DNA from 2 places in the Martelella endophytica genome. Region 2 is predicted to be linked to the other one. Evidence: predicted binding sites of a transcription regulator. Region 2 holds the regulator's gene; the other holds the start of a gene.
What was found. The regulator PhoB, encoded in region 2, activates phosphate uptake and scavenging genes when phosphate is short. The targets are predictions, from matches to a motif close to TGTCATNNANCTGTCAT.

Region 1 (15,371 bases), 1.9 Mb from region 2:
AGCCATGGCGTTCTTGAGGTTCTCGTCGATCTTGTCGAGGAAGGCGGTGGTCGACAGCCACGGCTGGTCGGGGCCGATCAGCAGCGCCAGGTCCTTCGTCATGTGGCCGCTCTCGACGGTGTCGATGCAGACCTTTTCCAGAGTCGCGGCAAAGGTCGCGAGTTCTGAATTGTCGTCGAGCTTGGCGCGGTGGGCGAGGCCACGGGTCCAGGCGAAGATCGAGGCGATCGAGTTGGTCGAGGTTTCCTGACCCTTCTGGTGCTGGCGGTAGTGGCGGGTCACCGTGCCGTGCGCGGCTTCGGCTTCCACGACGCTGCCATCCGGCGTCATCAGAACCGAGGTCATCAGGCCGAGCGAGCCGAAGCCCTGGGCAACGATGTCGGACTGGACGTCGCCGTCATAGTTCTTGCAGGCCCAGACATAACCGCCGGACCACTTCAGCGAGGCAGCGACCATGTCGTCGATCAGGCGGTGCTCGTACCAGATCTTCTTGGCTTCGTACTTGTCCTTGAACTCGGCGTCGAAGACTTCCTGGAACAGATCCTTGAAGCGGCCATCATAGGCCTTCAGGATCGTGTTCTTGGTCGACAGGTAGCAGGGAACGCCACGGCCGAGAGCATAGTTGAACGAGGCGCGGGCGAAGTCGCGGATCGAATCGTCGAGGTTATACATCGCCATGGCAACGCCGGAGGAGGGGGCGTCGAAGACTTCGTGCTCGATTTCCTGGCCGTCCTCGCCGACGAACTTGATCGTCAGCTTGCCCTTGCCCGGGAAGCGGAAGTCGGTGGCGCGGTACTGGTCGCCGAAGGCGTGACGGCCGACGATGATCGGCTGGGTCCAGCCGGGAACGAGGCGCGGCACGTTCTGCATGATGATCGGCTCACGGAAGATCACGCCGCCGAGGATGTTGCGGATCGTGCCGTTCGGCGAGCGCCACATCTTCTTCAGCGAGAATTCCTCGACGCGGGCCTCGTCCGGGGTGATCGTCGCGCACTTGATGCCGACGCCGTGCTTCTTGATGGCGTTGGCGGCATCGACCGTCACCTGGTCGTCGGTGGCATCGCGGTTCTGCACCGAGAGGTCGTAGTATTCGATCGGCAGATCGAGATACGGCAGGATGAGCTTGTCCTTGATGAGCTGCCAGATGATGCGCGTCATTTCATCGCCGTCGAGATCGACAACCGGATTTGCCACCTTGATCTTCGTCATGCTTCTTCCTCGTCTGTCGGGCGCCGCGGTCGACACCCCGTGTTGCAATGGGTCCCGAGCGCTATAGCATCGCACCGGCAGCGAAAAAAGGCATTCCCGCGGGAAACTGCACGAAAAGTCAAAGCCATGCGGATTGATGGCGGGCAAGTTCCGAAGAGGGCCTGCGACAACCTTCCTCCTAACCTTCGAAAACAATTGTTATACAGAAAACTTTTGTTATGATGGCGTCCTGCAACGGAGCCAACCATGTCCGAACTGAGCGAGACCGAAACAGCCCTCCTGCATCTCATCCGCGAAAATCCGTTTGCCGGCCAGCAGCAGATGGCCGACCAACTCGGCCTGTCGCGCTCTGCCGTCGCCGCCCACGTGGTGAAGCTGACGGAGCGGGGCTATATTCTCGGGCGCGGTTATGTGCTGCCCGGCGAAGACCGGATCGTGGCGCTTGGCGGCGCCGTCATCGATCGCAAATATGTTGCGCGGGCGCCGTTGATTGCCGGTACCTCCAACCCGGTGGAAGGCATGCGCAGCTTCGGTGGCGTCGCCCGCAACGTCGCCGAAAACCTGGCGATGCTGGGCGCCAGCGTCGGCTTCGTTTCGGTGGTCGGCGCTGATGAAAGCGGTCGCGACCTGACGCGCCATATGCGCGAACGCGGCGTCGACGTATCGAATGTGCTGTCGCTTGCCGATGAGCGCACCGCCGAATATGCCGCCATTCTCGAACCCACCGGCGACCTTGCCTACGGGATCGCCGACATGGCGATCTTTGACCGGCTGACACCGGAGCTCCTGGAAAATGCAGGACCCGCGCTTGCGGCCGCCCGGCTCGTCTTCGGAGATTGCAACCTGCCGGCTGAAGCGCTGGCGGCGCTGATCGAGCGTCGCCGCGCCGGCCGTTTCGACCTAGCGATCGATGCGGTCTCGACGCCCAAGGTCCGGCGTCTGCCGCAAGACCTCGAAGGGGTTGATCTGCTGTTCCTCAATCTCGATGAGGCGTCGGCTTTTCTCGGAGAGACATTCTCCCGCGATGTCGGCAGCATGCGCGCGGCGGCGCTGCGGCTGAATGCGGCCGGGGCGGGCGCGGTGATCCTCACTTGCGGTACAAGCGGCGTCGTCGTCGCCACTCACGGCTCAGCCTTCAGCCTGCCCGTCGTTGTCGCCCAGCCGGTGGACATGACCGGGGCCGGCGACGCGATGATTGCCGGCACGCTTTATTACTATCTGCAGAATGCCGACCTCAGGGAGGCGGTGCGGCGGGGTGGGCTCATCGGCTCGCTGACCACCGAGACGCCTGCGAGCGTTCACCCGGCGCTTTCGGCCCGCTTCGTCGAGGCCAACCTGCACCGGCTCGAAACCGTTTCAAACCATGGAGACACCCTTGTCTGATATCGAAATCATCCTCAGTGCCGAGGTCAGGGAGGCGCTTGCCGCCGGCCGTCCGGTGGTCGCATTGGAATCGACCATCATCACCCACGGCATGCCCTATCCAGCCAACCTCGAAACTGCGCTCGGCGTCGAGGCCGTTGTCCGCGAAAATGGAGCCGTGCCCGCGACTATTGCCGTCATAGACGGCAAGCTGCATGCAGGACTCGACCCCGCCGTGATCGAGCGGCTGGCAAAGGTCGAGGATGGTGTCGTCAAGGCATCGGGACGCGACCTTGCTGTTGCCATGGTCAAGGGACAGACGGCGGGCACGACCGTTTCCGCGACAATGAAGATTGCGGCGCTCGCCGGCATTCCGGTCTTCGCCACCGGTGGTGTCGGTGGCGTTCATCGCGGCGCCGCGCAGACCTTCGACATCTCCGCCGACCTGATCGAACTCGGCCGCACGCCGGTCACTGTCATCTGCGCCGGGGTGAAGTCGATCCTCGATATCCCGAAGACGCTTGAATATCTGGAGACCCAGCGGGTTCCGGTGATCGCCTATCAGAGCGATGACTTTCCGGCCTTCTTCACCCGTTCCAGCGGCTATCCGGCCGATCACCGCCTCGACAGTGCCGAGGCACTCGCCGAGACGATCCTCACCCATCACAGGCTCGATACCGGCACGGGCATCCTCGTCGCCAACCCCGTGCCGGAAGCCGATGCGCTGACGCATGCCTTCATCGACGACACGATCGAGGCCGCGCTGCGCGAGGCGGACGAGAGGGGAATCACCCGCAAGGAACTGACGCCGTTCCTGCTTGGCCGCATCAACGAGCTCTCCGATGGCAACAGCCTTCGCGCCAATATTGCATTGGTCAAGAACAACGCCGCCCTCGCGGCCAGAATTGCCGTTGCAATGGCCTCGGCGGCCTGAAGCGGCCCGAAGCGGATTGCATCCGTCGGCGAGGCGGCGTTAGGTTCGGGCCAAACAGGGAGCCCCCGAGATGACCGATACCTTCCCCGCCATGCTGATCCGCGACAAGGACCACCTGCAGGCAGAGCTGACGACGCTGAAACGCTCCGATCTTCCCGATCTGCCGGTCCTGGTCCGGGTCGATTATTCGAGCGTCAACTACAAGGACGGCCTTGCCGTCAGCGGCAAGGGCCGTATTGCGCGGCGCTTCCCCATGGTGCCTGGCATCGATGTCGCCGGTACCGTGGTGGAATCCGCAAGCCCGCTGTTTGCGCCCGGCGACAAGGTGATCGCCAATGGCAACGGCCTTTCCGAGACCGAATGGGGCGCCTTCAGCACCTATCAGAGGCTGAAGCCCGAATGGCTGATGCGGCAACCGGATAACCTCACCCAGAAGCAGGCGATGGCGATCGGCACGGCGGGCTATACGGCAGCGCTGTGCGTCAACCAGTTGATGGCCTGGGGCACCATTGCGCCGGGCGAGGGCAGCGTGCTGGTGACGGGGGCGGCCGGCGGCGTCGGTTCATATGCGATCGCGCTTCTGGCGGCGCTCGGCTTCAACGTCACCGCCTCGACCGGCCGTCCGGAAACGCATGACTATCTGGCGAGCCTCGGTGCCCGCGCCTTCATCGACCGCAGGGAGCTCTCTGAACCGGGACGGCCGCTGCAGGAAGAACGGTGGACGGGCGCCGTCGACAGCGTCGGCTCCACGACGCTCGCCAACGTTCTCGCCCAGACTGTCTACGGTGGTGCGGTGGCGGCCTGCGGGCTTGCCGGCGGGCCGGATCTTCCGACAACCGTGATGCCGCATATACTGCGTTCGGTCACGCTGATCGGGGTCGATTCTGTGATGGCCGCACCGCGCCGTCGCGAGGCGGCGTGGCGGCTGCTCGCAAATACGCTGACGGCCGGGCACATGGAAAGCGTCACTGCAGGTGAGATCGCGCTTGCCGATCTGCCTGGCGCGGCGAACGATATTTTTGCAGGAAAGGTGCGCGGACGGCTTGTGGTGAAGGTGGCGGCGGACTGAGCGGGCTCAGCTGGCCTGCAGCGACTTCGTCTTCACCAACAGGCTGTCGTCTTCGTTTTCCTGAAGGAAATTGGCGAAGTAGCGGGCGAGCTTGGGGATCTTGATCAGTTCGTCGAGCGAGTATTTATGCGAGTCCCGCACCAGCGTCGAGGGATTGAAATAGGCCTCGGCGTTTTCCGGCGTCAGCACGAAGGGCGGCTTTCCCTGGAGCCCGAGGAGGTAGCTCATGATCAGTGCGCCAGTGCGGTGATTGCCTTCTATGAAGAGCTGCGGCCGGCTCAGCACCCGGACATAGACGCCGGCGGCGAGCTTGCGCACGGGCTTTGAGGTGTGGCGCTGATACCAGTCGACGAGGCCGCCGATATCGCCCGCCTCGCGGTCGTAGAAATGCGCTTCCGTGCGTTCGATATGGTTGCGGAATTCGGCGCGCCGCTCCGAGGACGAGCCGCAGAGCACCAGATGGTTGAGCTCCAGCAGGTGGTGGAATTCGCCGAGTTTCATGATTTCGGTGCCGTTGATCAGCAGCCGGTTCACATAGGCATAGCCCTCCAGCATCTGCTCGATGATGGCGTCGGGCATGCCGTCGCGGCGCATTGTCAGAAGCGCGTTGATGCGGTCAAACTCGCGCTGGGTCTCGCGCAGCCTGGCTTCGATCTTCTCAAGGTCGAGGCAATGCTTGAACATCCGTCACTTTCCAGAATGCCGGTGCACCATACAAAAGGGCGGCCTTGATGAAAAGCCGCCCTGTAACCGGTGGTTGAAACCGAGGCGTGCCTCAGCTGAACTCGCCCGAGAGATATTCCTTGGTGAGCTGCTGCTGCGGGTTCTCGAAGATCTGCTTGGTGTCGCCCATCTCGACGAGGAAGCCCGTGCGGCCGCCCTGCGACATGTCGACCGAGAAGAACGCGGTCTTGTCGGCAACGCGGATTGCCTGCTGCATGTTGTGGGTGACGATGGCGACCGTGTAGTCCTTCTTCAGCTCCAGCATCAGCTCTTCGATCTGGCGGGTGGCGATCGGGTCGAGCGCCGAGCAGGGCTCGTCCATCAGGAGAACGGTCGGCTCGGTGGCAATCGCGCGGGCGATGCACAGACGCTGCTGCTGGCCGCCGGAGAGCGACAGGCCGTTCTGCTTCAGCTTGTCCTTGACCTCGTTCCACAGCGCCGCACGGCGCAGCGCCTTTTCGACGCGGGCCGAAAGGTCGCCCTTGAAGCCGTTGAGGCGCAGACCGAAGGCAACATTTTCGAAGATGCTCATCGAGAACGGGTTCGGCTGCTGGAACACCATGCCGATGTGACGGCGAACGACGACCGGGTCGACATTCTTGCCGTATACATCCTGGCCGAGGAAGTGGACGTGACCCTCGAGGCGGAAGGAGGGGATCAGGTCGTTCATGCGGTTGAGGGAACGCAGCACGGTCGACTTGCCGCAGCCCGACGGACCGATGAAGCCGGTGATCTTGCCCTTTTCGATGTTGACGGCCGAGTCACGGACGGCGAGGAAGTCGCCGTAGTAGATCTTCTCGATGCGAGCGCCGATTGCGACATCACCGCCGGCGTCCTGCTCGGCTGTGGCATCAACCTTTTTCGCTTCCATTTCCAAAGACATGTTCTCGCCCTTTTCTCTTACACGCGGCGGGTTCCAAAGGAACGGCTCAGTATGTTGAAGACCAGCACAATGAGTACCAGTACCAGCGAAGCCGTCCATGCAAGTTCGATCTGATTTTCATAGGGCATTGCCGAGAAATTGTAGATCAAGATCGACAATGACGCCGTGGGCTCCGTGAAGCTTCCGATCCAGTAATTCGAAAACAACGCCGTGAACAGAAGCGGAGCCGATTCCCCCGATGCTCCTGCCACCGCGAGCATGACGCCGGTCATAACACCGGGAAGGGCCGTCGGCAAAACAATTTTTGTCGCAACCTGTGTCGCATTGCAACCCATGCCGTAGGCCGCATCCTTCATCCGCTGCGGCACCATGCGGAAGGCCTGTTCGGAGGTCAGAAGAATGGTCGGCAGCATCAGGATCGCCAGCGACAGGCCACCGGCGACGGCCGAGTAGGTTTTCATCATGATGACCAGCCAGGCATACACGAACACGCCGGCAAGGATCGAGGGAAAGCCGGTCAAGACCTTGCCGACGAACCGAACGAGTGACGAGAAGCGGCTGCGAGGGTTGATCAGTCCGGTATAGATCCCGCCAAGCACGCCGATCGGGATCGAGATGAGCGATGCGATCGCAACCATCACCAGCGTGCCGACGATCGCATTGCCGATGCCGCCACCCTGTTCGAAAGGTGCAGGCGGAAGCTCGGTGAAGAGCGCCAGGCTGAGGCGAACGCCGCCGCGGCTGATCAGCATGTAGAGGACCGAGATCAGCGGCACGGCGGCAACCGCCGCCAGCAGCCACAGAATGACGGTCTGGATGAAGTTCATCAGTGTCCGGCGTTCGCCGAAGGAAAAGCTCAGATTGGGATCACCGAGGGCAACAACCTCGGGGTTCATGATGGTCTGATCGGTCGTGGTCATGATGTCAGTTCCCCAAAGCCTTACGTCACGGTCTGGCGCGCGGTGTAGTTCATGATGATCGTGCCGATGATGTTCACGGCCATGGTGATCACGAGAAGGACGATCGCCGCATACATCAGCGGTCCGATCTGGTTGGCGCCGGCTTCCGGGAAGGTGGAGGCGAGCAGCGAGGCCAGCGTCGTGGCGGGCGCAAACAGCGAAAGCGTGACCTGCTGCGAGTTGCCGATCAACATCGCAAGCGCCATGGTTTCGCCCAGCGCGCGGCCGAAGCCGAGGACCAGCGAAGCGAAGATACCGCCGGAGGCCGTCGGGATGATCACCTTGCGGATCGCTTCCCACTTGGTGGTGCCCATGCCATAGGCCGCTTCCTGGATCTTCATCGGGATAGCCTTGAAGGCGTCCTGCGAGATCGCGGCGACCGTCGGCAGGATCATGATCGACAGCACGATCATCGCCGGGAACATGCCGGGGCCGGCAAGGTTGGTGGAGAAGAACGGGATGAAGCCGAGCGTCTCATGCAGCCAGTGCGCCAGCGGGCGGATCGCCGGGATCAGCACATAGATGCCCCACAGGCCGAAGACCACCGAGGGAATGGCGGCGAGCATTTCGACGATCAGGCGGAAAATCCACGCAAGCCGTGCGTTCAGAAATCCCTGTGTCAGGAAGATCGCAACCGCCACGCCGAGGACGCCGCCGAAAAGAAGGGCAAGGAATGACGAATAAAGCGTACCCCAGATTTCCGCGAGGATACCGTATTCGTTGGTATTGGCATTCCATTTGACCGTGGTCAGGAAGTCGAGGCCGTATTTTTGCATGGCCGGAGCAGCCTGGCCGCCAATCTTCCAGAAGATGTAGACCAGAAGTGCAATCGTGACGAAGCCGGCGGCGAAAGTCAGAGCCCGGAAGGATTTGTCGTAACCATATTCGAAGGCGGTCGGCGGTCGCGAAACGCTTCCGTCGCGCGGCGCCACGGATTTCGGGGTATCGGCCATCAAAGGGCTCCTGCTAGCGGCGATCGGGGCGATCCGCGATCTGACAATGGAGTGCTTTAATCTTCTGCAGTCTGAATTTCACAAAAGCCGGGGCGTAAGCGAATACGCCCCGGCGAAAGCAACAACAGCCAGAAATCAGCCGCCGATTTCTTCCATCGACTTCTTGTCGGTTTCGACAACGTTTTCCGGAAGCGGGATGTAGCCGAGCTTGTCAGCCATCGTCTGGCCGGTCGTCAGGCCGTATTCGATCATCTGCTTCAGAGCGTCGACCTTGGCAGCGTCCTGGCCGGCGTCCTTGTAGAACATCATCCAGGTGAAGGTCGCGATCGGGTAGGAGTCGTCGCCAGCCGGATCAACGATGAAGGCAACGTTGTTTTCGTCGAGTTCAGCCGAAGCGAGAGCGGCGCTACCAGCTTCCGGGCCAGCCTTCACGAAGTTGCCGGCCTGGTTTTCAAGCATGGCGTAAGGCGTGTTGGTCTGCTGGGCATAGCCGTATTCGATGTAGCCGATCGCGCCGGGGGTCTGCTTGATCGTGGCGGTGATGCCCTGGTTGCCCGGAGCGGCTACGAAGTTCGAAGCGTTCGGCCACGGAACGGTCTTGCCGCCGCCGACCTTGCTTTCGAAATCGGAGCTGATGGCCGAAAGGTGGTTGGTGAAGTTGAAGTTGGTGCCCGAGGAGTCGGAGCGAACAACAACAGTGATGGTTTCGTCGGGGAGCTCGACGCCTTCGTTGGCAGCGGCGATTTCCGCGTCGTTCCACTTGGTGATCTCACCGAGGAAGATCTTCGGGTAAACATCGCGCGGCAGCTTCAGTTCGGAAACGCCGTCGAGGTTGTAGGCGAGCACGATTTCGCCAGCCGTCATCGGCAGCATGACAACGCCGCCCTCGATCTTGGCGAGTTCTTCTTCAGACATGGCAGCATCGGAAGCAGCGAAGTCGACAACACCGTTGGTGAAGTCTTCGATGCCACCACCGGAGCCCTTGGCCTGGTAGTTAACCTGAATGCCGGTCTTCTGGCCAAAATCCTTAAACCAGGCCGAGTAGAGCGGGAAGGGGAAGGATGCGCCCGAACCCGTCAGGTTTACGCTCTGTGCCTGAGCAACAGTGCCGGTAACGACCATGGCGGCGGCGATTGCTACGACCTTAGCGCCCTTGGAAAAATTTCCGATTTTCATCAGATAGCCCTTTTGAGGTTTGGTTGAAAACGGAAGTGCTATAACAATGAAAGTCTATCCAGCATAGCATGTTGTAAAAAATTCATATTTACCGGAATTATGTCGATTTATTTTATATAAATTTCAAGAATACGTCATAAAAGTGTCATATAAGGGCGACCTTCGGGTTATTACTTCCGAAATATGCAACCGAAAGGGGCGTTTTGCCAATTTCGGGGGATGCCGTACCGGATGCCTCGAGCCAATTGTGACAGTCCGATAACCGGCACAACGTTGCATGCCGACGCTTGACTTGGCGCATGGCCAGGCCGCTATGCTGGGCTATTGTGCCGGCGGCCAAACAGCAAAGGACACCAGATGACTGACAGCACTGCCGAGACTGCCGCATTCGAGGAGGAAGAGGGGTTTCACGGAGAGCTCATTTCCCGCCAAAGGCGGCTCGAGGAGGTGGCGCTGGTGGCGCTGGAGGCGGGCAAGGTGCTGATGGAAACCGGCGCCAAGTCCGCCGTGGTTCGTGAGGGCATCGAGAAGATCGCCAAGGGTCTCGGTGTACGCAGCGTCGATATCCGCGTCGGCTTTGCCTCGATCTCGACGACGGTGGGGGATGGCTTCTGCACCTCGACTCACATGGTCGGGGTCGGCCATCACGGCGTCAACATGCGGATCAATCACCGGGTCCGCGAGATCTGCGCGGAGGTTGCCCGTGGCGGGTGGGCACCGGATGACGTTCGCCTTGCGCTTTTCCGAGCGAAGACGGAAACGCCCAAGCATCATCGGGCGCTCAACGTGTTTGCCGCGGGGCTTGCCTGCGCCGCCTTCGGCCGGCTGCTCGGCGCCGATGCGCCGGCCTTCGTGACGACGCTGATTGCCAGCATGGCGGGCCAGTACGTGCGCCTCCATCTGCTTGAGCGTCACTTCAATCCCTTCGTCGTCACTGCGACGGTCGCCTTCGTCGCCGCCGTTCTGTCGGGGATCGGTGCGGTGTTCGCCGGCAGCACCATGGTCGCAACCTCGATGAGCGCCGCCGTGCTGATGCTGGTGCCGGGCGTGCCGTCTATGAACGCCCAGACGGATATCATGGAGGGGTATCCGACGCTCGGCAGCGCCCGCTTCGTGTCGGTGGCGATGATCCTGGTTTTCATCACCGTCGGCGTCGGCGCCGCCCATATCGTCTTCGGCGGCAGCATGGTGGATGCCGCCAAACCGGTTCCGAATATCCTTCACCACGCTTTTTTCGGGGCCGTTGCGGCTGCCGGCTTCGGGGTTCTGTTCAATTTCGGCTATCGCAATCTCGGCTGGGCGGCGCTTGCCGGGGCCTTGGCGCTGGCAGTGCGGACCTTCTGTATGCGCCATGGCTGGCCGCTCGAGGCGGCCTCCTTCGCAGCCGCAATCGCCGTCGCGCTCGCGGTCGAGCTCTCCTACAACACGCCGTTTCCGGTGCGCCGTGTCGGCAATGCGATTGCGGTCGCGGGCTGCATCCCGATGGTTCCGGGCAGTGCCGCAGCGCAATGGATCATCGGCCTTCTGGAAATCACGGTGCAGCCGCTTGAGAAATCCGACCTGATGCTTGCCGCCACGACCAGCGCCGGCCTGCAGGTCATCTTCACCGTCGGGGCCATCGGTGCAGGCCTCACGGCGATCTCGTCGCTCTTCCGCCGGCCGGAGTTTCCCGAGGGCGAAAGTCGCTGAGGGAGGGAGCGGGCACGCCGCTGAAACGAAAGACCCCGCAGCCTGACAGGATGCGGGGATTTCAATTACAGCGCTTCGAGCCTGACCGAACGGCAGGGCCGAGGTTTGTGGAAGCGTATCAGTTGTCGCTAATGCAGAAGAGACCGCCATCGCGATCGCATTCCCGCGGACCCGGCTTGCAGGAAAACGTCGGACAGTTTGGTGTGTCTCTGACCGGAACCGTGCGCTGGATCGCGTGGTTGCCTTCCCCAACGCAAACCAGTGGATCGCGAACGTAACGATCGTAAAGTGTCCTGCCGCTGCCGTTTGGTGCCGGATAGCGCAGGATCGCCGCGCCCTGCTGGTCAAGAATTGTGTGGACCTGATTGCAAGTCATGTCCTGGATATCATATCTGTTGATGTCATCGGCGCCGGCAGACCCGACGGAAATGGCAAGAAAAGTCGCCGCAAGCAGGTATTTCATGGTTTTTTTCGACCCTAAGGCCGCCTCCGTTATTTTCGAGACGCTAGCACAGGTAGAAAGGTGCTGTCATGACACAAGCAATTGAAGACGACGCACAGATCCGGGACATCCTGAACTTCGTAGACACCATAGCGCTGGTGGGTGCCTCGCCGAAGCCTGAGCGGCCGAGCAACGGTGTCATGGCCTTCCTGCTTTCGAAGGGCTACCGCGTCTTTCCCGTCAATCCCGGGCTTGAGGGCAAGGTCATCCACGGCCAGAAGGTGTTCGCGCGGCTTTCCGATATTCCCGAGCCAATCGACATGATCGACATCTTCCGCGCGTCGGAACATGTCGGCGGCGTGGTCGATGAAGCGCTGCAATTGGAACCGCTTCCGAAAGTGATCTGGATGCAGCTCGGCATTCGCAATGATGCCGCGGCGGCGCAGGCCATGGAAAAGGGCCTGAAGGTGGTCATGAACCGATGCCCGGCGATCGAATATCCGCGGCTGATGTCCTGAGCCGGAGCAATGCGGGCACTCTGATGTGAAGCGTCAGCCGTCGCTCAGCAGGATGTCGGGATTGGCCTGCATTTCGGTCAGCAATTCATTGTTTTCGCAATATTCGCGGAAGTGGCGGGCGGCTGCGCTGCAGGCGAGGTCGTCGCGGCAGCGCTGCTTGGCGCGGCATCCGGCGCAATTGGCCTGCATGCCGTAATAGAGCCGGCGATATTGGAACTCGGCCTCGACCGGGTCGATGTTGAGCGCCTTCATCATCTCGGTCATTTCGGCGGCGTCGCGCGGCTCCGCGCGGTCCAGATCTTCCGCCGCAAGGCGTTCGAGAAAGGCGAGTGCGGCCGATTCCTCACCGACCGTGTGCTCAGCCTCGCGCCACGCCGCAAAACGGTCCGCTGCATGGTTGTCGTCTTCGCTCAAAGCGTTCATGGTGCCTGTCCTCATGGTCGCGGTCACTATTGACGTTTGTACAAATCGCAGCATTGATCCTGATCAAAAACGAGTTCTGCCTGTCCGCGTCGGCCGTTCGAGCCGGCAGGGCTTTACCGGAAAAATAGGGAAGGAAAGAATGATGGAAGACAGGAAGCCGGGATTTTCGACGCTTTCGGTTCACGCCGGCGCCGCGCCAGACAGCGCCACGAACGCGCGGGCGACACCGATCTATCAGACGACCTCGTTCGTCTTTAACGATTCCGATCATGCGGCCGCACTCTTCGGCCTGCGCGAATTCGGCAATATCTATACCCGCATCATGAACCCGACGACGGCGGTGCTGGAGGAGAGGGTGGCGGCGCTTGAGGGCGGCACGGCGGCGCTTGCCGTCGCCTCCGGTCATGCAGCCCAGTTTCTGACCTTCCACATGCTGATGCAGCCGGGCGACAACTTCGTTGCGGCACGCCGGCTCTATGGCGGATCGATCAACCAGTTCGGCCACTCCTTCGAGAATTTCGGCTGGTCGGTGCGCTGGGCGGATTCGGCCGATCCAGCCGCTTTCGCTTCACAGATCGATGATCGCACCAAGGCGATCTTCATCGAAAGCCTGGCAAACCCCGGCGGCACCTTCGTCGACATCGCGGCGATCGCCAAGGTGGCGCACGAGCACAACCTGCCGCTCATCGTCGACAACACGATGGCGACACCCTATCTCGTGCGACCGCTGGAGCACGGCGCCGATATCGTCGTCCATTCGCTGACGAAGTTCCTCGGCGGACACGGCAATTCGATGGGCGGCATCCTGGTCGATGGCGGTACGTTCGACTGGGCAAAATCGGGCCGCAGCTATCCGATGCTGTGCGAGCCGCGCGCCGAATATAACGGTCTGGTGCTGGCGGAGGCCTTCGGCACGATGGCCTTTGCGCTCGGGGCGCGGGTTCTGAGCCTGCGCGACCTCGGGCCGGCGATCTCGCCGTTCAACGCCTTCATGATCGCGACCGGTATCGAGACGCTGCCGCTCAGGATGCAGCGCCACTGCGACAACGCGCTGAAGGTCGCGCGCTGGCTCAAGCAGTCCGACAAGATCGCCTGGGTGAGCTATCCGGGGCTTGAGGACGACGACAACCACGCGCTGCAGCAGACCTATTCGCCGAAGGGGGCAGGGGCCGTCTTCACCTTCGGCCTGAAGGGCGGCTACGAGGCCGGCAAGGCCTTCGTCGAGGGGTTGCAGCTGTTCTCGCATCTTGCCAATATCGGCGATACGCGTTCACTGGTTATCCACCCTTCATCCACAACCCATGCACAGCTTACGCCGGAGCAGCAGGTCGCCGCCGGCGCCGGTCCCGACGTCGTTCGGTTGTCGGTCGGTATCGAGGATGCGGACGACATCATCGCCGATCTGGAGCAGTCTCTGGCCAAGCTCTGAGGAAAGGAGGACGGCTGCGGGAGCCGCGGCCGTCCCAACATTTTCGGCTGCTGTGGAAAACAATGCGGGCGGGCTGTGGAAAACATCAGGCCTGCAAGGCGACCTTGGTGCTCGGCTCGCCGGCAACCTGCCGAGGCGCGATTTCCACCGGGGTGCCGTAGATCGCCACACAATTCCGCCCGGCCGCCTTGGCTTCATACAGGGCTCTATCTGATTGCGCTAACATGGACTCCAGGTTGTTGATCCGCCCGCGCCGAAGCGCCACACCTATGCTGGCTGTCATGCGGATCTCCGTGTCGTCCTCGATAAAACTCGTTTCCTCGACCTTGCGGCGAATGCGTTCGGCAATCTGTCGCGCGGTCTCCTCATCCGGCACGGTGGCGAAGACGGCGAATTCCTCGCCGCCCATGCGGCCGAAGATGTCCGCTCCGCGCAAAACTTCGGCCACAGACTTCGTCAGGTTGATCAGCGCTCGGTCGCCGGCAGTATGGCCGAAGACGTCGTTGATGGACTTGAAGTGGTCGAGGTCGATTGTCAGATAGGCGAAGAGCCGCTCCTTGCCCGTATGGCTCAATGCGTGTTCGATGCTGCGGAACACGCCGCGACGGTTGAGGACGTCGGTGAGCGGATCGTTGAAGGCGAGGCGGCGAAGATCGTGCTCGAACTTGTCGACCGAAAGCCAGACGCCCAGAAAGATCTTGCCGGAAAACACCAGGAAACTGATGACCAGTGCCACCGACGTGACATGGGCGGTCATGCGGGCATTACCAACCACCAGGATCATCACAACCGGTACGATGACCGAAGCGACTGCCTCGACGGCAAACAGCAGCGGCACGGCCCGGAAAGCACGGACCCGTCCGAAATCGGCGGAGCGGTAGAAGAAATAGAGCGCGTAGACTGCGACAGCAATGGAACCAACATAATAGCCTGCAACAGCGGCAAGGGCGCCGAAGCCGGCGATGCTCAGGAGCAGGGTCGCCGCGAGCCAGATCGCGAAGCTGATGAGAACCAGCTGCCAGGGACGGCTTTCGCCATAGACCGAAATCAGGCCGGCGGCCATCAGCCCCTCGGTCAGCATGAACAAGCCCGCGACCCAGACCGGCGGTGCCTGTAGGCCATAGCCGGCGAAGTACGCCATTGCGCCGAGCGCCAGGGCTTTGGTCATCAACGCAACAAACCATAACAGGACAAAGGTCCGGCTTCGGTCTCGCAGCCAGAGCGGAAAGATCAGGATTGATAACAAGAAGCAATCAGCCGCCCAGGCGACGACAGCAGTCACGTTGTATGCCAAGGCGAGCGATCTCTCGTTTCGACTGTTGCTGAATTTCCCTTGGGGTTGCGAATGATAGTCTGAGCAATGCGGAAAGGCCATGTCCGCGCCGGACCAAAATTGGTTATAATCGATTTGAAACCGCCAGTTTCTGCAGGGAATTCCCGTCCAATTGATAACGCTAACTTTGCGGAAGTCATATCTGTCATCGAAAAGCATTGGCTTTCGTTTCAAGCCATCTCTTGAAGTGACCCTGTTTGGCACTCTATGTAGGAGAGGAAATTCAGATTCGATTGGTTCCGGCATTTCGGCCGGTCAAAGGATGGACA
Region 2 (15,371 bases):
TTCCCGACGATCTGCGCGACGAGGTGATGCCGAAGAACATCCTGATGATCGGCCCGACCGGCGTCGGCAAGACCGAGATTTCGCGGCGCCTCGCCAAGCTTGCCGGCGCGCCCTTCATCAAGGTCGAAGCCACCAAGTTCACCGAGGTCGGCTATGTCGGTCGCGATGTCGAGCAGATCATCCGCGACCTGGTCGAGATCGGCCTCGTGCTGGTGCGCGAGAAGAAGCGCCAGGAAGTCCAGGCAAAGGCGCATGCCAATGCCGAGGAACGCGTTCTCGACGCGCTGGTCGGCAAGACGGCCTCGCCGGCGACCCGCGACAGTTTCCGCAAGAAGCTTCGCTCCGGCGAACTCGATGACAAGGAAATCGACATCGAGATCAACGATAACAGCTCCGGCATGCCGGGCCTTGAAATTCCGGGCATGCCGGGGGCCAATATCGGCGTTCTGAACCTATCGGAAATGTTCGGCAAGGGCATGGGCCAGAAGACCAAGAAGGTCCGCACCACCGTCAAGGCCTCTTATGAGGATCTGATCCGTGACGAAAGCGACAAGCTGCTCGACGACGAGGTGATCCAGCGCGAGGCCGTGCGCCTGGTGCAGGAAGATGGCATCGTGTTCCTCGACGAGATCGACAAGATCGCCGCCGGCGACGGCCGCATGGGGGCTGGCGTTTCCCGCGAGGGCGTGCAGCGCGACCTGCTGCCGCTGGTCGAAGGCACGACGGTTGCCACCAAGTACGGCCCGATCAAGACCGACCACATCCTGTTCATCGCGTCCGGCGCATTCCACGTCTCCAAGCCCTCGGACCTGCTGCCGGAGCTTCAGGGCCGCCTGCCGATCCGCGTCGAACTGCAGGCGCTGACCAAGGAAGACTTCCGCCGCATCCTGACGGAAACCGAGGCGAGCCTGATCCGCCAGTACAAGGCGCTGCTCAATACCGAGGAAGTCTCGCTCGACTTCACCGAGGATGCGATCGACGCGCTTGCCGATGTCGCGGTGCACCTCAATGCCTCCGTCGAAAACATCGGCGCACGGCGACTGCAGACGGTGATGGAACGGGTGCTGGACGAAGTCTCCTTCACCGCCCCGGACCAGTCCGGTCAGGAACTGCTGATCGACAGCGAATACGTCCGCAAGCATGTCGGCGACATGGCGCAGGATACGGACCTGTCGCGGTATATCCTGTAGAAAAAGCCGCTCGATAGACGATCTCCCCCTCAAAGGGGGAGATGCCCCTATAGGGCGGAGAGGGGTAAACCCTGTCAAAGCGCACAGAGCACGACCCGGCAAGCCGCGTCGCACCAGACGCTATTTCTCGGAGCAGCTCTTCAGCCGCGAACCTTCCGGCCGGTTCATCAGCGAAAAGATGTTGATGTCGGACAGCAGCGGGTGGAACCCGGTTCCGTCGCCGGCCTCGATCAGAACATCGAGCGGCACCGCCGGATCGATCATCGCCGCATTCCAGCAGGAGGTATCGAGATCGACCGAGAATCCGGGTTTGGCACTGCCCGTGCGGGCTGCGGCCATCTCCTGCTGCTGATCGTGAAGCGCCAGCGCATCGGCGGGCGTCAGCCGATAGACCTGCAGCACCTGGCCGGGCTTGCGCAGCCTGGCGACCGCGGCCTCGGCGGCCTCATTGTCGGCGGCAACCAGCATGTAGTCCCGCGAGATATCGTTTCCGCCACCGCGCTGATAGACGGTGAGCTTCACCTCGTCCTTCAGCATATGGAAGGGCTCGGGGGCAAGCAGCGCGATGCGGAGCGAGGCCGGATTGGCGGCAATCGGCGTCGGGATCGGGTCCGACCGGCCGGGCAGGATCGAGCAGGCCGACAGCAGCATCAGCGCCGCGGCAAGGCCGATGCCCCGCCATTTGGCGCGGCTGCGGCCATATTCTCTATGCATGGGAATTTCACCAGATGCGCGCATGGGGACGACCAACCAATATGCCGTTCAAAGTGCCCGGGACCTTACGCGGTTATGCTTAAGGTGAAGTAAAGGCCGCTCAGAGGCCGATCTCATGCGCAAAGGGCGGATTGGCGCCTGCGCGCGACACGGTGACGGCAGCTGCCTTGGCGCCGAGCGCCAGCGCGTCGCGGATGGCATCGGCCGAAAGCGCCTTCACCTTCGCCTTGGTCAGGAGCCCCGCCATGTCGAGCGAGGCGAGAATGCCGGCATCGAAGGTGTCGCCGGCACCGACCGTGTCGACCACCTCGACCTTTTCGCTCGGCACTTCCACCTTTTCCGTCGCGGTATACCCGATCGCGCTTTCGCCACCGCGGGTGATGACGACGAGGCTGGCGCCGGCCGCAATCCAGTGGCGGGCCTTGTCGTCGAGCGAGCCTTCAAGGCCGAACCAGTCGAGATCCTCGTCGGAGAACTTGATGATGTCGGACTTTGCCGCCATCCGCTCGATGCGGGCGCGATGCTTGTCGGCGTCGGTGATGAAGGTCGGGCGGATGTTCGGGTCGAGCGAGATCACCCGGTGATCCGCCTCGCGCATCAAAAGCGCCTCGTAGGTGGAGCCGCAGGGCTCGGGAATGAGGCTGATCGCGCCGAAATGCATGGCCTTGCAGTCGTCGCCGAGCGTCGGCAGGTCGGCCTCGGTGATCATCCGGCCGGCGGTGTTTTCGTCATAGAAGGCATAGCTCGCCGAACCGTTGACGAGCTTGACGAAGGCAAGCGTCGTCGGACGGTCGGAGACTGCCGCATAGCTGTAGTCGACCTTGGAGGCATCGAGCTTCTCGCGGATGATGTCGCCCATCAGGTCGGAGGAGATGCCGGAGAAGAAGCCGGTCGGCCGCCCGAGCCGGGCAAGCGCGACCGCCGTGTTGCAGACGGCGCCACCGGCATAGGGGGCAAAGGCAGGCTCCCCGGCCTTGCTTTCGCGGGGCAACATGTCGATCAGCGATTCGCCGCAGCACACAATCATTCTTCTCTCCCGGTCTTTTGTCTGTTGCTGTTATACGAGCAGTTCTTCCAGGCCGCCACGGGCCCGCGACCATTCCATCGGCCTGTCGAGGAATTCGGCGACGCTGTCGAGCGTCTTCGGGTCAGAGCGCTGCTCCTCGCGCGCAACCGCCAGAACCTCTTTCCAGGTGGCGATGTAATGGAGGTCGACGCCGCCTTCGGTGAAGCGCTTCTCGGCCTGTTCGAAGATATCGTAGTAGAACAGCGCCAGCCCATGCTCGACGACGCCGCCGGCCTCGCGCACGGCGTTGATGAAGTGGAACATCGAGCCGCCGGCCGTCGTCAGATCCTCGACCATCAGCACCCGGGCGCCCTTGGGCAGCGTGCCCTCGATCTGGGCGTTGCGGCCGTAGCCCTTCGGCTTCTTGCGCACGTAGATCATCGGTAGTTCCAGCCGGTCGGCCAGAAGGGCGGCGAAGGGAATACCCGCCGTCTCGCCACCGGCAACGCAATCGAAGCGCTCGAAACCGGCTTGCTTCAGCACGGTTGCCGCCGCGAAATCCATCAGCGTGGAGCGCACGCGCGGATAGGAGAGCAGCTTGCGGCAATCGATATAGACTGGGCTGACGAGACCGGAGGAGAGCTTGTAGGGCTCGTCGGGGGCGAAATGCACCGCCTCGATTTCCCACAGCATCCGGGCCATCAATTCACCCATCACCGCCGGGTCGGCAAAACTCGCTCTTGTCATTTCGGTCCCTTTCATCTCGCCCGGCTTCGCGCGCCGGCTGCGGGAGGAGCAACCGGGGAAGGCTTCGGGTGGCGCCGCGCGGCGGCTTCGGTTCTGTCCGTGCCCTTTTCAGGCGGAAAAATCAATCGCCCGATACGGAAAGAGCGGTCAACCGCCCGCTCCGGCGCCCCGAAGATAACGAAACATTGGGCCGCCGCAATGACGGAAACCATCTTCGCAGAAGGAATTGCGTTTCATTGCCCTCCTCCTTGAGGAGGTGCTATCGCATATGGCTTCACCGCAAAGCCTCAAGTCTTCTCGCCCCGGAGGGGAGAGATGTCGCGACAGCGACAGTGAGGGGGGACGTTATCCAAGCTGACGTCCTCAAGAACGGACATGCTGCTTCACCCTCACTGCCCCTTTCGGGGCATCTCTCCCGCAAGCGGGAGAGAGTATATGGAGCGAGATCCAAGGCCATCTGAGATAGCCCTCCCTTGAGGGGCGAAGATCGGTTGGGGGCGATGCGCTAGCCCTCAGACTTCCATCGCATAACCCGCGCCGCGCACGGTGCGGATGACGTCGGGCATCTGGGAGAAGTTCAGCGCCTTGCGCAGCCGGCCGACATGGACGTCGACCGTGCGTTCGTCGACATAGATGTCGTGGCCCCAGACGCCATCGAGAAGCTGAGCGCGGGAGAAGACGCGGCCGGGCGAACTCATCAGGAATTCGAGCAGGCGGAACTCGGTCGGGCCGAGGCGGACCTCACGGCTCTTGCGGTGGACGCGGTGGGTCTCCCGGTCGAGCTCGATATCGCCGCATTTGAGCACGGTGGAAAGCACTTCCGGCCGGGCCCTGCGCAGGATCGCCCTGACACGGGCCATCAGTTCCGGTGTCGAGAACGGTTTCACCACATAATCGTCGGCGCCGATGGCAAGGCCCCTCACCCGCTCGCTTTCCTCGCCGCGCGCGGTCAGCATGATGATCGGCAGACGTTCGGTCTCGGGACGCATCCTCAGGCGCCGGCAGAGCTCGATGCCGGAGACGCCGGGCAGCATCCAGTCGAGCAGCAGCAGGTCGGGCACCCATTCCTGCAGGCGGATTTCGGCCTCGTCCCCGCGCAGGATGGTCTCGACCTCATAGCCTTCGGCTTCCAGATTGTATCGCAGCAGAACGCTCAGGGCCTCTTCGTCTTCAACGACGGCAATCTTCGGCACCATGGATCTCAAACTCCGTTATCGTGGCTTGTCGTTCAGGTATCACTGGAGCCGACGGCCGCGGTATTGTCGTCCTTCGGACGCTCTCCCTGCGGCTGGGCGCCGGTGGCGATGTAGTAGATCATCTCGGCAATGTTGGTCGCATGGTCGCCGATACGCTCGATGTTCTTGGCGCAGAACAGAAGATGCGTGCAGGTGGTGATGTTGCGCGGATCTTCCATCATGTAGGTCAGAAGCTCGCGGAACAGCGAGGTGTAGATCGCGTCGATCTCCTCGTCGCGCTCGCGGATCGAATTGGCCTTGTCGGCCTGGCGCGAATTGTAGGCGTCGAGCACTTCCTTGAGCTGCAGCAGCGCCAGTTCGGACAGATGCTCGATGCCGTGGGCGAGCTTGCGCGGCACGCCGGTGCCCTGCACCGAGATCACCCGCTTGGCGGTGTTCTTGGCCATGTCGCCGACGCGCTCGAGATCGGCGGCGATGCGGATCGCGCCCATGATTTCGCGCAGGTCCGAGGCGACCGGCTGGCGTCTTGCGATGATCACCACCGCCTTGTCGCCGATCTCGCGCTCGGCCTCGTCGAGAACCAGGTCGTCGGAAATCACCTTCTGGGCAAGGGCGCTGTCGGTGTTGACCAGCGCCTCGACCGATTCGCTCACCATCTCCTCGGCAAGTCCGCCCATTTCCGAAATGCGGCGCTGCAGGTATTTCAGCTCTTCATCAAAGGCTGTCAGAATATGCGAAGGGGCCATTGTCGTTCCTTCCCTCAGTAAATGCAGGCGCTCAACCGAAGCGTCCCATGATGTAATCCTGGGTGCGGCTGTCGGCCGGATTGGTGAAGATCGTGTCGGTGTCGTTTTCCTCGACCATATGGCCGAGATGGAACATGGCCGTGCGCTCGGAAACGCGGGCGGCCTGCTGCATCGAGTGGGTCACCATCACGATCGTGTAGTTCTGCTTCAACTCGCTGATCAGCTCCTCGACGCGCGCCGTGGCGATCGGGTCGAGCGCCGAGCAGGGTTCGTCCATCAGGATCACCTCCGGGCTGACGGCGATGGCGCGGGCGATGCAGAGCCGCTGCTGTTGACCGCCGGAGAGGCTGGTGCCGGGCTCGTGCAAGCGATCCTTGACCTCGTTGAAGAGCCCCGCCTTCTGCAGGCTGGTCTCGACGATCTGGTCGAAATCGGCGCGGTGGCGAGCCAGTCCGTGGATGCGCGGGCCGTAAGCGACGTTCTCGTAGATCGACTTCGGAAACGGGTTCGGGTTCTGGAACACCATGCCGACACGGGCGCGCAGCTCCACGACGTCGATGCCGGACTTGTAGATGTCCTCGCCATCGAGCGTGATCTCGCCGGTGACGCGGCAGTTGTCGATGGTGTCGTTCATCCGGTTCAGCGTGCGCAGGAAGGTCGACTTGCCGCAGCCGGACGGGCCGATCAGCGCGGTGACGGCGTTTTCGCGGATATTGAGGTCGACATCGAACAGGGCGCGCTTCTCGCCGTAGTAAACGGAGACCTTGCTGCCGGCCATCTTGTGGGTATTAGCGTTCATTTTGTCGTTCAAAGCCTTTTTCGCGTCGGGTCCGGTCATCGCATTCATGGTTTTCTCCTACCACCGTCGCTCGAAGCGACGCCGAAGGATCACGGCCGTCAGGTTCATCAGGATCAGGAACACCAGCAGCACGATGATGGCGGCGGAGGTGCGCTCGACGAAGGCGCGTTCCGCCTCGCCGGCCCACATGTAGATCTGCACCGGCAGCGCGGTTGCCGGATCGAGCGGGGTTGCCGGATAGTCGGCAACGAAGGCGACCATGCCGATCAAGAGCAGCGGCGCGGTCTCGCCGAGCGCGCGGGCAAGGCCGATGATCGTGCCGGTGAGGATGCCGGGCATGGCAAGCGGCAGCACGTGGTGGAACACCGCCTGCATCTTCGAGGCGCCGACGCCGAGTGCCGCCGAACGGATCGAGGGCGGTACCGCCTTCAGCGCCGCGCGGGTGGCGATGATGATCGTCGGCAGCGTCATCAGCGTCAGCACCAGCCCACCGACCAGCGAGGCCGAGCGTGGCAGGCCGAGGAAGCCGATGAAGACGGCAAGGCCGAGTAGGCCGAAGACAATGGAGGGCACCGCCGCCAGATTGTTGATGTTGACCTCGATGACATCCGTCAACCGATTCTTCGGCGCGAATTCCTCCAGATAGATGGCCGAGGCGACGCCGAGCGGCAGCGACAGGACGAGCACGATGCCCATCATGTAGAGCGTGCCGACGAAGGCGACGCCGATGCCGGCCGATTCCGGACGGGAGGAAGCGCCATGGGTGAAGAAGCCGGTGTTGAAGCTCGTCTTCAGCCGGCCATCGGCCTTCAGTTCGTTCATCCAGGCGAGCTGCTGATCGGATACCCTGCGGCTGGTTTCCGGAACCGAAAGATCGATCTGTCCCTTGTTGGCCGAGTCGATATCGGCAGCGGCCAGCAGCCGCACATCCTGCGTCTTGCCGATCACGCCCGGATCCTTCAGCACGACATCGCGCAGTTCGACGCGGGAGCTGCGGGAAATCATCCGCATCGCTTCCCGCATCTCCGCCTTGTTGGCGAGGTCGATGCCGAGCGTCTTCGCCAGCGCGTCCTGCACCAGCAGCGGATAGTTGGCGGTCAGAAGCAGGTTCTGATCCGACCGGCGCTGATTGTCCGGATCGATGACATCGGCGCTGAAGGTGATCGGCAGCGTGATCGTGGTCTGCTGGAAGGCCGTGAAGCCCTTGCCCGCGACCGAATAGAGCAGTGCGACGAGGAAGAACAGGCCGATCGCAATCGCAAGCCTGCCGAAGACGCGAAAGCGTCTTTCAGCGGCATGGCGGCGCTTCAGCCCGCTGCGGCGGCGCTCGGCGAGCTTGGCACGGACTTCCGCGGCATCGTTTCCGGTCGGCAAACTCATTGATACTGCTCCCGGTACTTGCGCACGACGTAGAGCGCGTAAACGTTAAGGCAGAGCGTGATGACGAACAGCGTCAGACCGAGCGCGAAGGCCACCAGCGTCTGCGGCGTGTTGAACTCGAGGTCGCCGGTCAGCTGATTGACGATCTTGACCGTCACCGTCGTCATCGGCTCGAACGGGTTGAGCTGCAGATTGGCGGCCACACCGGCGGCGAGCACGACGATCATGGTCTCACCGATGGCGCGCGAGGCCGTCAAGAGCAGCGCCCCGACAATGCCCGGAAGGGCGGCCGGCATCACCACCCGCTTGATCGTTTCCGACTGCGTGGCACCGAGGCCGAGCGAGCCCTTGCGCAGACTGTCCGGCACGGCGTTGATGATATCATCCGACAGCGACGAAACGAAGGGGATGAGCATGATGCCCATGACGATGCCCGCCGTCAGCACTGACTGCGCCTCGATGAAGTTGCGATAATTGCCCGTCAGAAGATTGTTCAGCTCGGCGGAGAGATCACGCAGAAGCGGACCGACGGTCACCAGCGCGAAGAAGCCGTAGACGATGGTCGGGATGCCGGCCAGCACTTCGAGCAGCGGCTTGGCGATGGCCCTCAGCCGCGAGCTTGCATATTCGGACATGTAGATTGCCGCGTAGAGCCCGATCGGCACCGCCACGGCCATCGCCACCAGCGAGATGTAGATGGTGCCGGCGAGCAGCGGGATCAGGCCGAACTGGCCGGCAGAGCCCGCCTCGCCCGCTGCGGCGAAACGCGGATCCCAGACCGTGCCGAAGAAGAAATCGATCGGCGAGACCTGTGAGAAGAAGCGCAGGGTCTCCGACAGCATCGATAGCACGATGCCGACCGTGGTGATGATCGCGATCGACGAGGCGATCAGAAGCGTGGCCAGCACCACCCGCTCGACGCTGTTGCGCGCCTTGAAGGCGGGACGGACAGCGCGATAGGCAAGCGCAAGCGAGACCAGAGAGACGGCAAGCACGATCGCCGCCATGGCATAGCTGCTCTTCGCCGAAAGCGCGTTCATGCGCTCGGCCGATTGCAGCACGAAGGCCGGTGGATTGGCGGCGAGCGGTATGCCGTTTCTCGCCAGCACCTGACGGAGCTGATCGGTATCGGCGCTGACCTGCGCCCTAGCTTCCGGCGACAGCTGGCGCAGGCCATAGGCAACCGAGGTGACGGTGTTGAAGGTGAGGCTCTGCTGCGACACCGGCTCCAGGCGCACGCTCTCGGGAAAATCCTTGCGGATTTCCGCACCGATGAGGAGCGGGCTCGCAATCATCCAGACCGCCATCACCAGCGCGGCCGGCACGACCGTTACAATCGCCACGAAGCTTGCATGATGGACAGGCCGCGAATTGAGCCGGGTCGAGCCCTGTCGCGCCAGTGCCAGCGCCCGGGCCCTTGCCGCGAAGAAACCGCCTGCGCCGAAAAGGGCGACCAGAGCCACGATGATCAAAAAGACATGCATATGTCCGTTCCAGACCGCCGGTTTGAGCCGGCCATGTTCCGGCGACGCCAATTGCGGCACCGGGTTTCATTTGCCCGGGCGGCGCGCCGCCCGTTGGAATTCACTGCGTCATCGTCACGCCGGCGTCGAAATCGGCGCGGATCTTTGCCCGCTCGGCGCTTGACGACGGCACGAGGCCATATTCGGCAAGCGGCCCGTCGGGGCCAGCCATGTCGTCGGACAGGAAGAAATCGACATATTCCTTCAGCCCGGCGATGACACCGACATGCGGCTTCTTGACGTAGAAATAGAGCGGTCGCGATACCGGATATTCGCCGGAGGCAACCGTTTCAGCCGAGGGCACAACGTCCGAAATCGTCGCGACATTCAGCTTGTCGGCATTGTTTTCGTAGAAGGATAGGCCGAAGACGCCGATGCCGGTGCGGCTTGCGATGACGCGGGCCAGCGTTTCCGAATAGTCGCCGTCGATCGCCGGGGCGCGGCCGTCCTTGCGCACAGCAATGCATTTCTGGCCGCCCTCGACCTTGCCGAAGTTCGACACCAGGAATTCGGCGGCACCGGCGGCCTCGCAGCCGACCTTGAGCACCTTTTCCTCGAATACTTCGCGGGTCCCGTGCTTTTCGCCGGGGATATAGGCGGTGATCTCGACGTCCGGCAGGGAGGGGTCGACTTCCGACCAGCGTCGGTAGGGATTGGCCACGACAACGCCGTCCATCACCAGTTCGGCGGCGAGCGCCTTGTAGAGCTCAAGCGGGGTCAGGTCGATCTCGGGCATGGAGGCGTCGGTGGCGAAGACGATGCCATCGTAGCCGAACGGGATTTCGAAAATGCCGCTGACGCCGTTTTCGACGCAGTTCTCGATCTCGCCTCCACGGATCGGACGCGAGGCATTGGCAATGTCGATCGTGCGCGGCCCGACACCGCGGCAGAATTCCTTCAGGCCCGCCGAGGAGCCGCCCGATTCGACCACCGGCGTCTTGTAGTTCGGATAGATTTCTCCGAAGGTCTCGGCGACGATCTTGGCATAGGGCAGCACGGTGGAGGAACCGGCAATCTGGATCTGGTCGCGCGCAAGCGACGGCACCGCACCGAGGAGGACGGTGAGAAGGGTCGCTGCTGAAAGGCTGAAGAGCTTCATGGCGCATTGCCTCGGGTTTGCATTTGGACCGTGGAGCCGGGTGCCGCGGTCGCCCCGGTTTTATGTCATTTTTGCAAAGGTTTTATGACAGACTAAACCCTTGATTCAAAAAGCATTAAAGTCAGGCCTCCGAGATCCTCTCGGAAATGGCCTAGAACCGGACGGTAAAGGTCGTGCCCTTTCCCACCTCGGATTTGACGATCAGCCGGGCCCGGTGGCGGGTCAGGATATGCTTGACGATGGCAAGGCCAAGGCCGGTGCCCTTTTTCGAGCGGCTGTCGGCGACGGAGACGCGGTAGAAGCGTTCGGTCAGGCGCGGCACATGCTCCGCCGGAATGCCCGGACCGTGGTCAACGACGGAAACTTCCGCGCCCCTTGGCGCGACCGGCTTCAGCCAGACATCGACGACCTTGCCCTCGGCGCCATATTTGCAGGCATTCTCGATAAGGTTCTCGAAGACCTCGACGAGCTCGTCATGATCGCCGATCACGTCCACCGGTTCCTGCGGCAGGTGCAGTTCGATTGAAACGTCGAGATCGCCGGCGAGCGGCAGCAGGCTGTCGCGAACATGCTCGAGAAGCGGGCCGAGCGACACGGTCTGGTCGGGCGGCAGATGGGCGCGCACCTCCAGCCTGGACAGCGACATCAGGTCGTCGACAAGCCGGCTCATCCGCGTCGCCTGATCGAGCATGATCGGCAGGAAACGCTCCTGCGCCTTGGTGTCGTTCTTCGCCGGCCCCTGCAGCGTCTCGATATAGCCGCGCAACGAGGCGAGCGGCGTGCGCAGCTCGTGGCTGGCATTGGCCACGAAATCGGAACGCATGCGATCGATGCGCCGGCCTTCCGAAACATCGCGGAAGACCAGCATGAACACCGGCCGTTCACCTTCGGCGGTCGCGACCGGCGCGGAGCGCACGTGATAGACGCGCTCCGACGGCAGCCGCTCGGAATATTCGATCTGGTTGGCGCGTCCGCTCGAAAGCGTGTCGCGGACGATGTCAAGCACGCCGGGGGCCCGCATCCGCGCCGAGATATGCGAGCCGACCGGAAAGGCGCCAAAGGTCACGCCGGCCGATCTGTTCTGAAACAGCACCGCCCCATCCGGTCCGAGCAGATAGATGCCGAGATCGATTTCGTCGAGAAACCGGGTCAGCTCGCCGAAACTCTGAACGCTGTCGCCCTCCTCCGCCGCCGGCCCGGCATCGGCCGGTCGCTCGACCACAGGCCCGGCACCGGCAAGCGCGGCCAGCACGATCACCGCCCAGCCAAGAGCGATCACGGAGGGTTCGGCGATTTCGAAAAGGGTGGCAAAGAGCGCCACCAGCGTCGCGGCAAACAGCACGATGCGCGCCGCCGCCGCGCGCGCCGCCAGATTGCCTGCCACCTGTCCGAACCGGTTCAACCGCTGCTCCTTATGCCCTGGAATCTGCTCGATACACCGGTTTTATGACAGCCATATTCGCCTGATGGCAAATCCCCCGATATCGTGCACTCAATTCGCAGCGCTGGCACGGATGGCGAAGATATCGAGCGGTTCGCCGCCACCATTGAGGTCACCGGAAATCATCAGCCGCGTTGGCAGATCGCCGCCGTTCGGCGTCAGCCGGATCACGAAATCCTCCCGGTGCGCCGGCGCGGTGAAGCGATGGCGCTGACAGCCGTCGATGGTTCCGTCGGCGCAATAGATGCCGACGGGCTGGCCGCCGCCCTCGGGCGCGAGCACCGTCGCCTCGATCAGCACCGGCCCGCTCTGCAAAAGCTCGATGACCGCAGGCGGCAGAGTGACCGTTGCCGCGCCGGCATCGCCCGTGGCGGTCGAGGTCAGGGTGACGGCCGGAACGCCGTCGAGCGTGACATTCTGAAGGTTTGCGGCGCTGCCCGCGGTCAGGCCGGCCGCCGAGCCGGGCGTGAAGATCGGCGTCCAGGTCGACGAGCCTTCGAAATCCTCGGCCTCGATCCGCACCGGCGGGTTCGGAACGGCGGTATCGCGCGATTCCGGATCGAGCGTGAAATCGGACCGCAGCACCCACCACACGCCGAACAGCAGGAAGGCCATCAGGATCAGGATCATGAACAGCGTGGCGAACACACCGCGCCGTTTCGGCTTCTCGCCGGGCGCAGCCTTCGCCTTCCTGCCCTTCTTCGGTTTCTTCGCCTTGCGGGGCTCCGAGCGTATGGCATGGCCGGCCGGGGCGCGGGCATCGTCGTCAACCGTGATGTCGTCGAAAGCACCGCGCCGGGAGGAAAGGTGGCCGGTCTCGATCGCGTCAGCGGCAAAGGCGTCATCGGCAAGGCCCGGCGACTGCCGCTCCGGCTCCGGAGCGAAGCCGGTCTCGGTGAAACCGCGCATGTCTGGATCGGCGCTGGAAAGTTCCGGCAGGACCACGAAATCGGCGCCGGGGCCGGTGGCGATGAGGCCGTCGTCATCGTCAAGAACCGGCTCGTCGAGCGTCGGGCCATCAATGGTCGGCGTATCGATGGTCGGTCCATTCGGGGTGGGCTTATCCGGAACCCGTCCGACGGCGAAGGGATCATCGAAGACCGGTGGGCGCGGCTTGCGGGCCTCGCGCGCCTGGCGGACAGCCTCGGCCTCTTCACGCTCGATCGTGGTGATGATGTCGTCGAGGCGGCGGCGCTGGCGGGCGATCACCTTCGGATCGGTGACGTTCTGCTTGGCAAGCCCGCCTTCCAGCGCCTGGCGTGCCGACTGATAGATGCGCGCGCGCTGATTGGCGTCCTCGCGGTCGGCGTTCTCAAGCGCCTTTCTGATGGCCTGTTCCAATCCGCTCACGATCTCGTCCCGTCCTGATACATTTTTTACCGAGGCATAACGCTATTGAAGGGTTTCAGTCTCCATATCAAGGCAAAATAGTTGTTTGGCCTTACCCAGCGCAGGTGCTCGCAGGGCGGCGAGGCCATTGCAAAGACCTGCAAAAAATGCCTCCCTTGACGACAACCGAAGCAAACGGGAAAACCGAGTTGGCGCAAAGATTCCGCCTTGATGATCTGATGCAGATGGCCCGCGAAGAGGGCCGGATTGTGGCTGAGGACGCGGCCGCCCGGCTTGGCGTCACGGTGCAGACGATCCGGCGCGACCTTCTGAAGCTTGCCGAGACAGGCCGGCTGACGCGCGTTCATGGCGGCGCGGTGCTGCCGTCCGGCACCGCCAATATCGGCTATGACGACCGCCGCGGCCTGCTGTCGGCGGAGAAGGCGGCCATCGCCGCTGCCTGCGCCGCGGCAATCCCCGACAATGCGGCGATCTTCATGAATATCGGCACGACGACCGAAGCCGTGGCCCGGGCACTGCTCGGCCACAAGAACATTCTCGTCGTCACCAACAACATGAACGTCGCCAATATCCTGGTCGCCAATCCGGATTGCGAGATCGTCGTCGCCGGCGGCCAACTGCGGCGCACCGATGGCGGGCTCGTCGGCGCGCTGGCAAACAGGATCGTCGAACAGTTCAAGTTCGATTTCGCCGTGATCGGCTGCTCGGCGATCGATGCCGATGGCGACCTGCTCGATTTCGACATCATGGAGGTGGGCGTCAGCCAGACGGCGCTGACCCGCACCCGCAAGACGCTGCTCGTGGCCGACCACTCGAAATTCGCCCGCTCGGCCCCCGCCCGCATCGCCTCGCTCGCCGACATCGACAGCTTTTTCACCGACGCACCGCTGGCTCCGGCGCTTTCGGCCAAATGCCGAACCTGGAAGACCGATGTCGTGGTCGCTGGCGCTGGCGAAGCTGGAAAGCCTGGCGATGGGGCTGCAAGTAATTAGCCGAACCTTGGATCGACCGGCTCGCCGCAACGCAAAGGGCATGCTGGCGGAGGGAAGGCGCGCGGACAAATAGCGCCCCCTGAAAAGCAAACGGCCCGCGCTGGGCGGGCCGTTCTGTCAGAGCCTATTGCTGGCCCTGCACGATGATCTCGCCGGTGACGCCGGCGTCGCGGAGCTGCTGGGCGATCTCCGGCGTGGCGCAGACGATGGTGCCGTCGTCCATGATGGTGTAGCCGCTTTCCGGCAGGGGCATCATGTACTCGTTCATGTTGTGCATGACCCAGAGCGAGCCGGCGAGCACGATCAGCAGCAGGATGAGGGCGAGCAGCGCGGAGGCCATCGTCCAACCCTGTTCCTGGTGGCTCGAAAGCAGCAGGAAATATTTCAGGTGCACGAGGATCTGCGCCGCGGCACAGATCATCACCACGGCCAGCACGAAGATCTTGCTGGAAATCACATCCGCCATCACCAGCCCGAACGGGATGATGGTGAGGATGATGGCGAGCACGAAGCCCGTCATTAGCGACTTGAAGCTGCCGTGACCGTGGCTTTCGGCATGGGCGGTATGTTCGTGGGCTGTGCTCATAGAACAACTCCCGTGAGATAGACAAGCGAGAACACGCCGATCCAGACCAGGTCAAGGAAGTGCCAGAACATCGACAGCGTCGTTGTCCGGCGGCGCATGGCTTCGTTGAGGCCGTACTTGGAGATCTGCACGAGCAGGACGATCAGCCAGATCGTGCCGAAGGTGACGTGCAGGCCGTGGGTGCCGACCAGTGTGAAATAGGCCGACAGGAAGGCCGAACGGTCCGGCGTCGCGCCGATCTCGATGAAGTGATGAAATTCGTAGAGTTCCATCGCCAGGAAGCCGATGGCGAAGAGACCGGCAACCACCAGCCACTTCATCACGCCTGCCTTGTCGCCCTTGTCCATCCGCAGCATGCCCATGCCGAAGGTGACCGAGGAAAACAGCAGCAGCGCGGTTTCGATCAGCGCGAAGTCGAGCTCGAACAGGTTGGCCGGGGCCGGCCCGCCCGCATAGGAGCGGCCGAGCACGGCATAGGTTGCGAACAGCGTGCCGAAGATCAGGCAGTCGCTCATCAGATAGATCCAGAAGCCAAGCGGCGTCGGGCTGTCGTGATGGGCGTGTTCTTCGTGATGCGTTTCGCCCGTCATATCAGCGGTCGT

Region 1: a site for PhoB is predicted at 9,401-9,417, ahead of pstS (phosphate ABC transporter substrate-binding protein PstS). Genes of this name have one in related genera too.

The regions. Positions count from the first base shown of each region.
Region 1 is NZ_CP010803.1:3,231,509-3,246,879, forward strand. Features, by position in the region: gene TM49_RS14760 (NADP-dependent isocitrate dehydrogenase) at 1-1,209, opposite strand, end outside; gene TM49_RS14765 (carbohydrate kinase) at 1,456-2,592, shown strand; gene TM49_RS14770 (pseudouridine-5'-phosphate glycosidase) at 2,573-3,505, shown strand; gene TM49_RS14775 (MDR family oxidoreductase) at 3,576-4,574, shown strand; gene TM49_RS14780 (hypothetical protein) at 4,581-5,258, opposite strand; gene pstB (phosphate ABC transporter ATP-binding protein PstB) at 5,350-6,180, opposite strand; gene pstA (phosphate ABC transporter permease PstA) at 6,198-7,100, opposite strand; gene pstC (phosphate ABC transporter permease subunit PstC) at 7,121-8,092, opposite strand; gene pstS (phosphate ABC transporter substrate-binding protein PstS) at 8,228-9,268, opposite strand; gene TM49_RS23940 (threonine/serine exporter family protein) at 9,626-10,957, shown strand; gene TM49_RS14810 (hypothetical protein) at 11,076-11,420, opposite strand; gene TM49_RS14815 (CoA-binding protein) at 11,489-11,917, shown strand; gene TM49_RS14820 (DUF6455 family protein) at 11,951-12,340, opposite strand; gene TM49_RS14825 (O-acetylhomoserine aminocarboxypropyltransferase) at 12,483-13,769, shown strand; gene TM49_RS22685 (GGDEF domain-containing protein) at 13,855-15,261, opposite strand; gene clpP (ATP-dependent Clp endopeptidase proteolytic subunit ClpP) at 15,371-15,371, shown strand, end outside.
Region 2 is NZ_CP010803.1:1,290,422-1,305,792, reverse strand. Features, by position in the region: gene hslU (ATP-dependent protease ATPase subunit HslU) at 1-1,190, shown strand, start outside; gene TM49_RS05950 (hypothetical protein) at 1,311-1,904, opposite strand; gene TM49_RS05945 (carbohydrate kinase family protein) at 2,005-2,931, opposite strand; gene TM49_RS05940 (orotate phosphoribosyltransferase) at 2,962-3,657, opposite strand; gene phoB (phosphate regulon transcriptional regulator PhoB) at 4,170-4,853, opposite strand; gene phoU (phosphate signaling complex protein PhoU) at 4,886-5,599, opposite strand; gene pstB (phosphate ABC transporter ATP-binding protein PstB) at 5,631-6,446, opposite strand; gene pstA (phosphate ABC transporter permease PstA) at 6,456-7,778, opposite strand; gene pstC (phosphate ABC transporter permease subunit PstC) at 7,775-9,262, opposite strand; gene TM49_RS05910 (PstS family phosphate ABC transporter substrate-binding protein) at 9,363-10,400, opposite strand; gene phoR (phosphate regulon sensor histidine kinase PhoR) at 10,552-11,802, opposite strand; gene TM49_RS05900 (hypothetical protein) at 11,893-13,191, opposite strand; gene TM49_RS05895 (DeoR/GlpR family DNA-binding transcription regulator) at 13,380-14,183, shown strand; gene cyoD (cytochrome o ubiquinol oxidase subunit IV) at 14,308-14,769, opposite strand; gene cyoC (cytochrome o ubiquinol oxidase subunit III) at 14,766-15,371, opposite strand, start outside; gene cyoB (cytochrome o ubiquinol oxidase subunit I) at 15,371-15,371, opposite strand, start outside.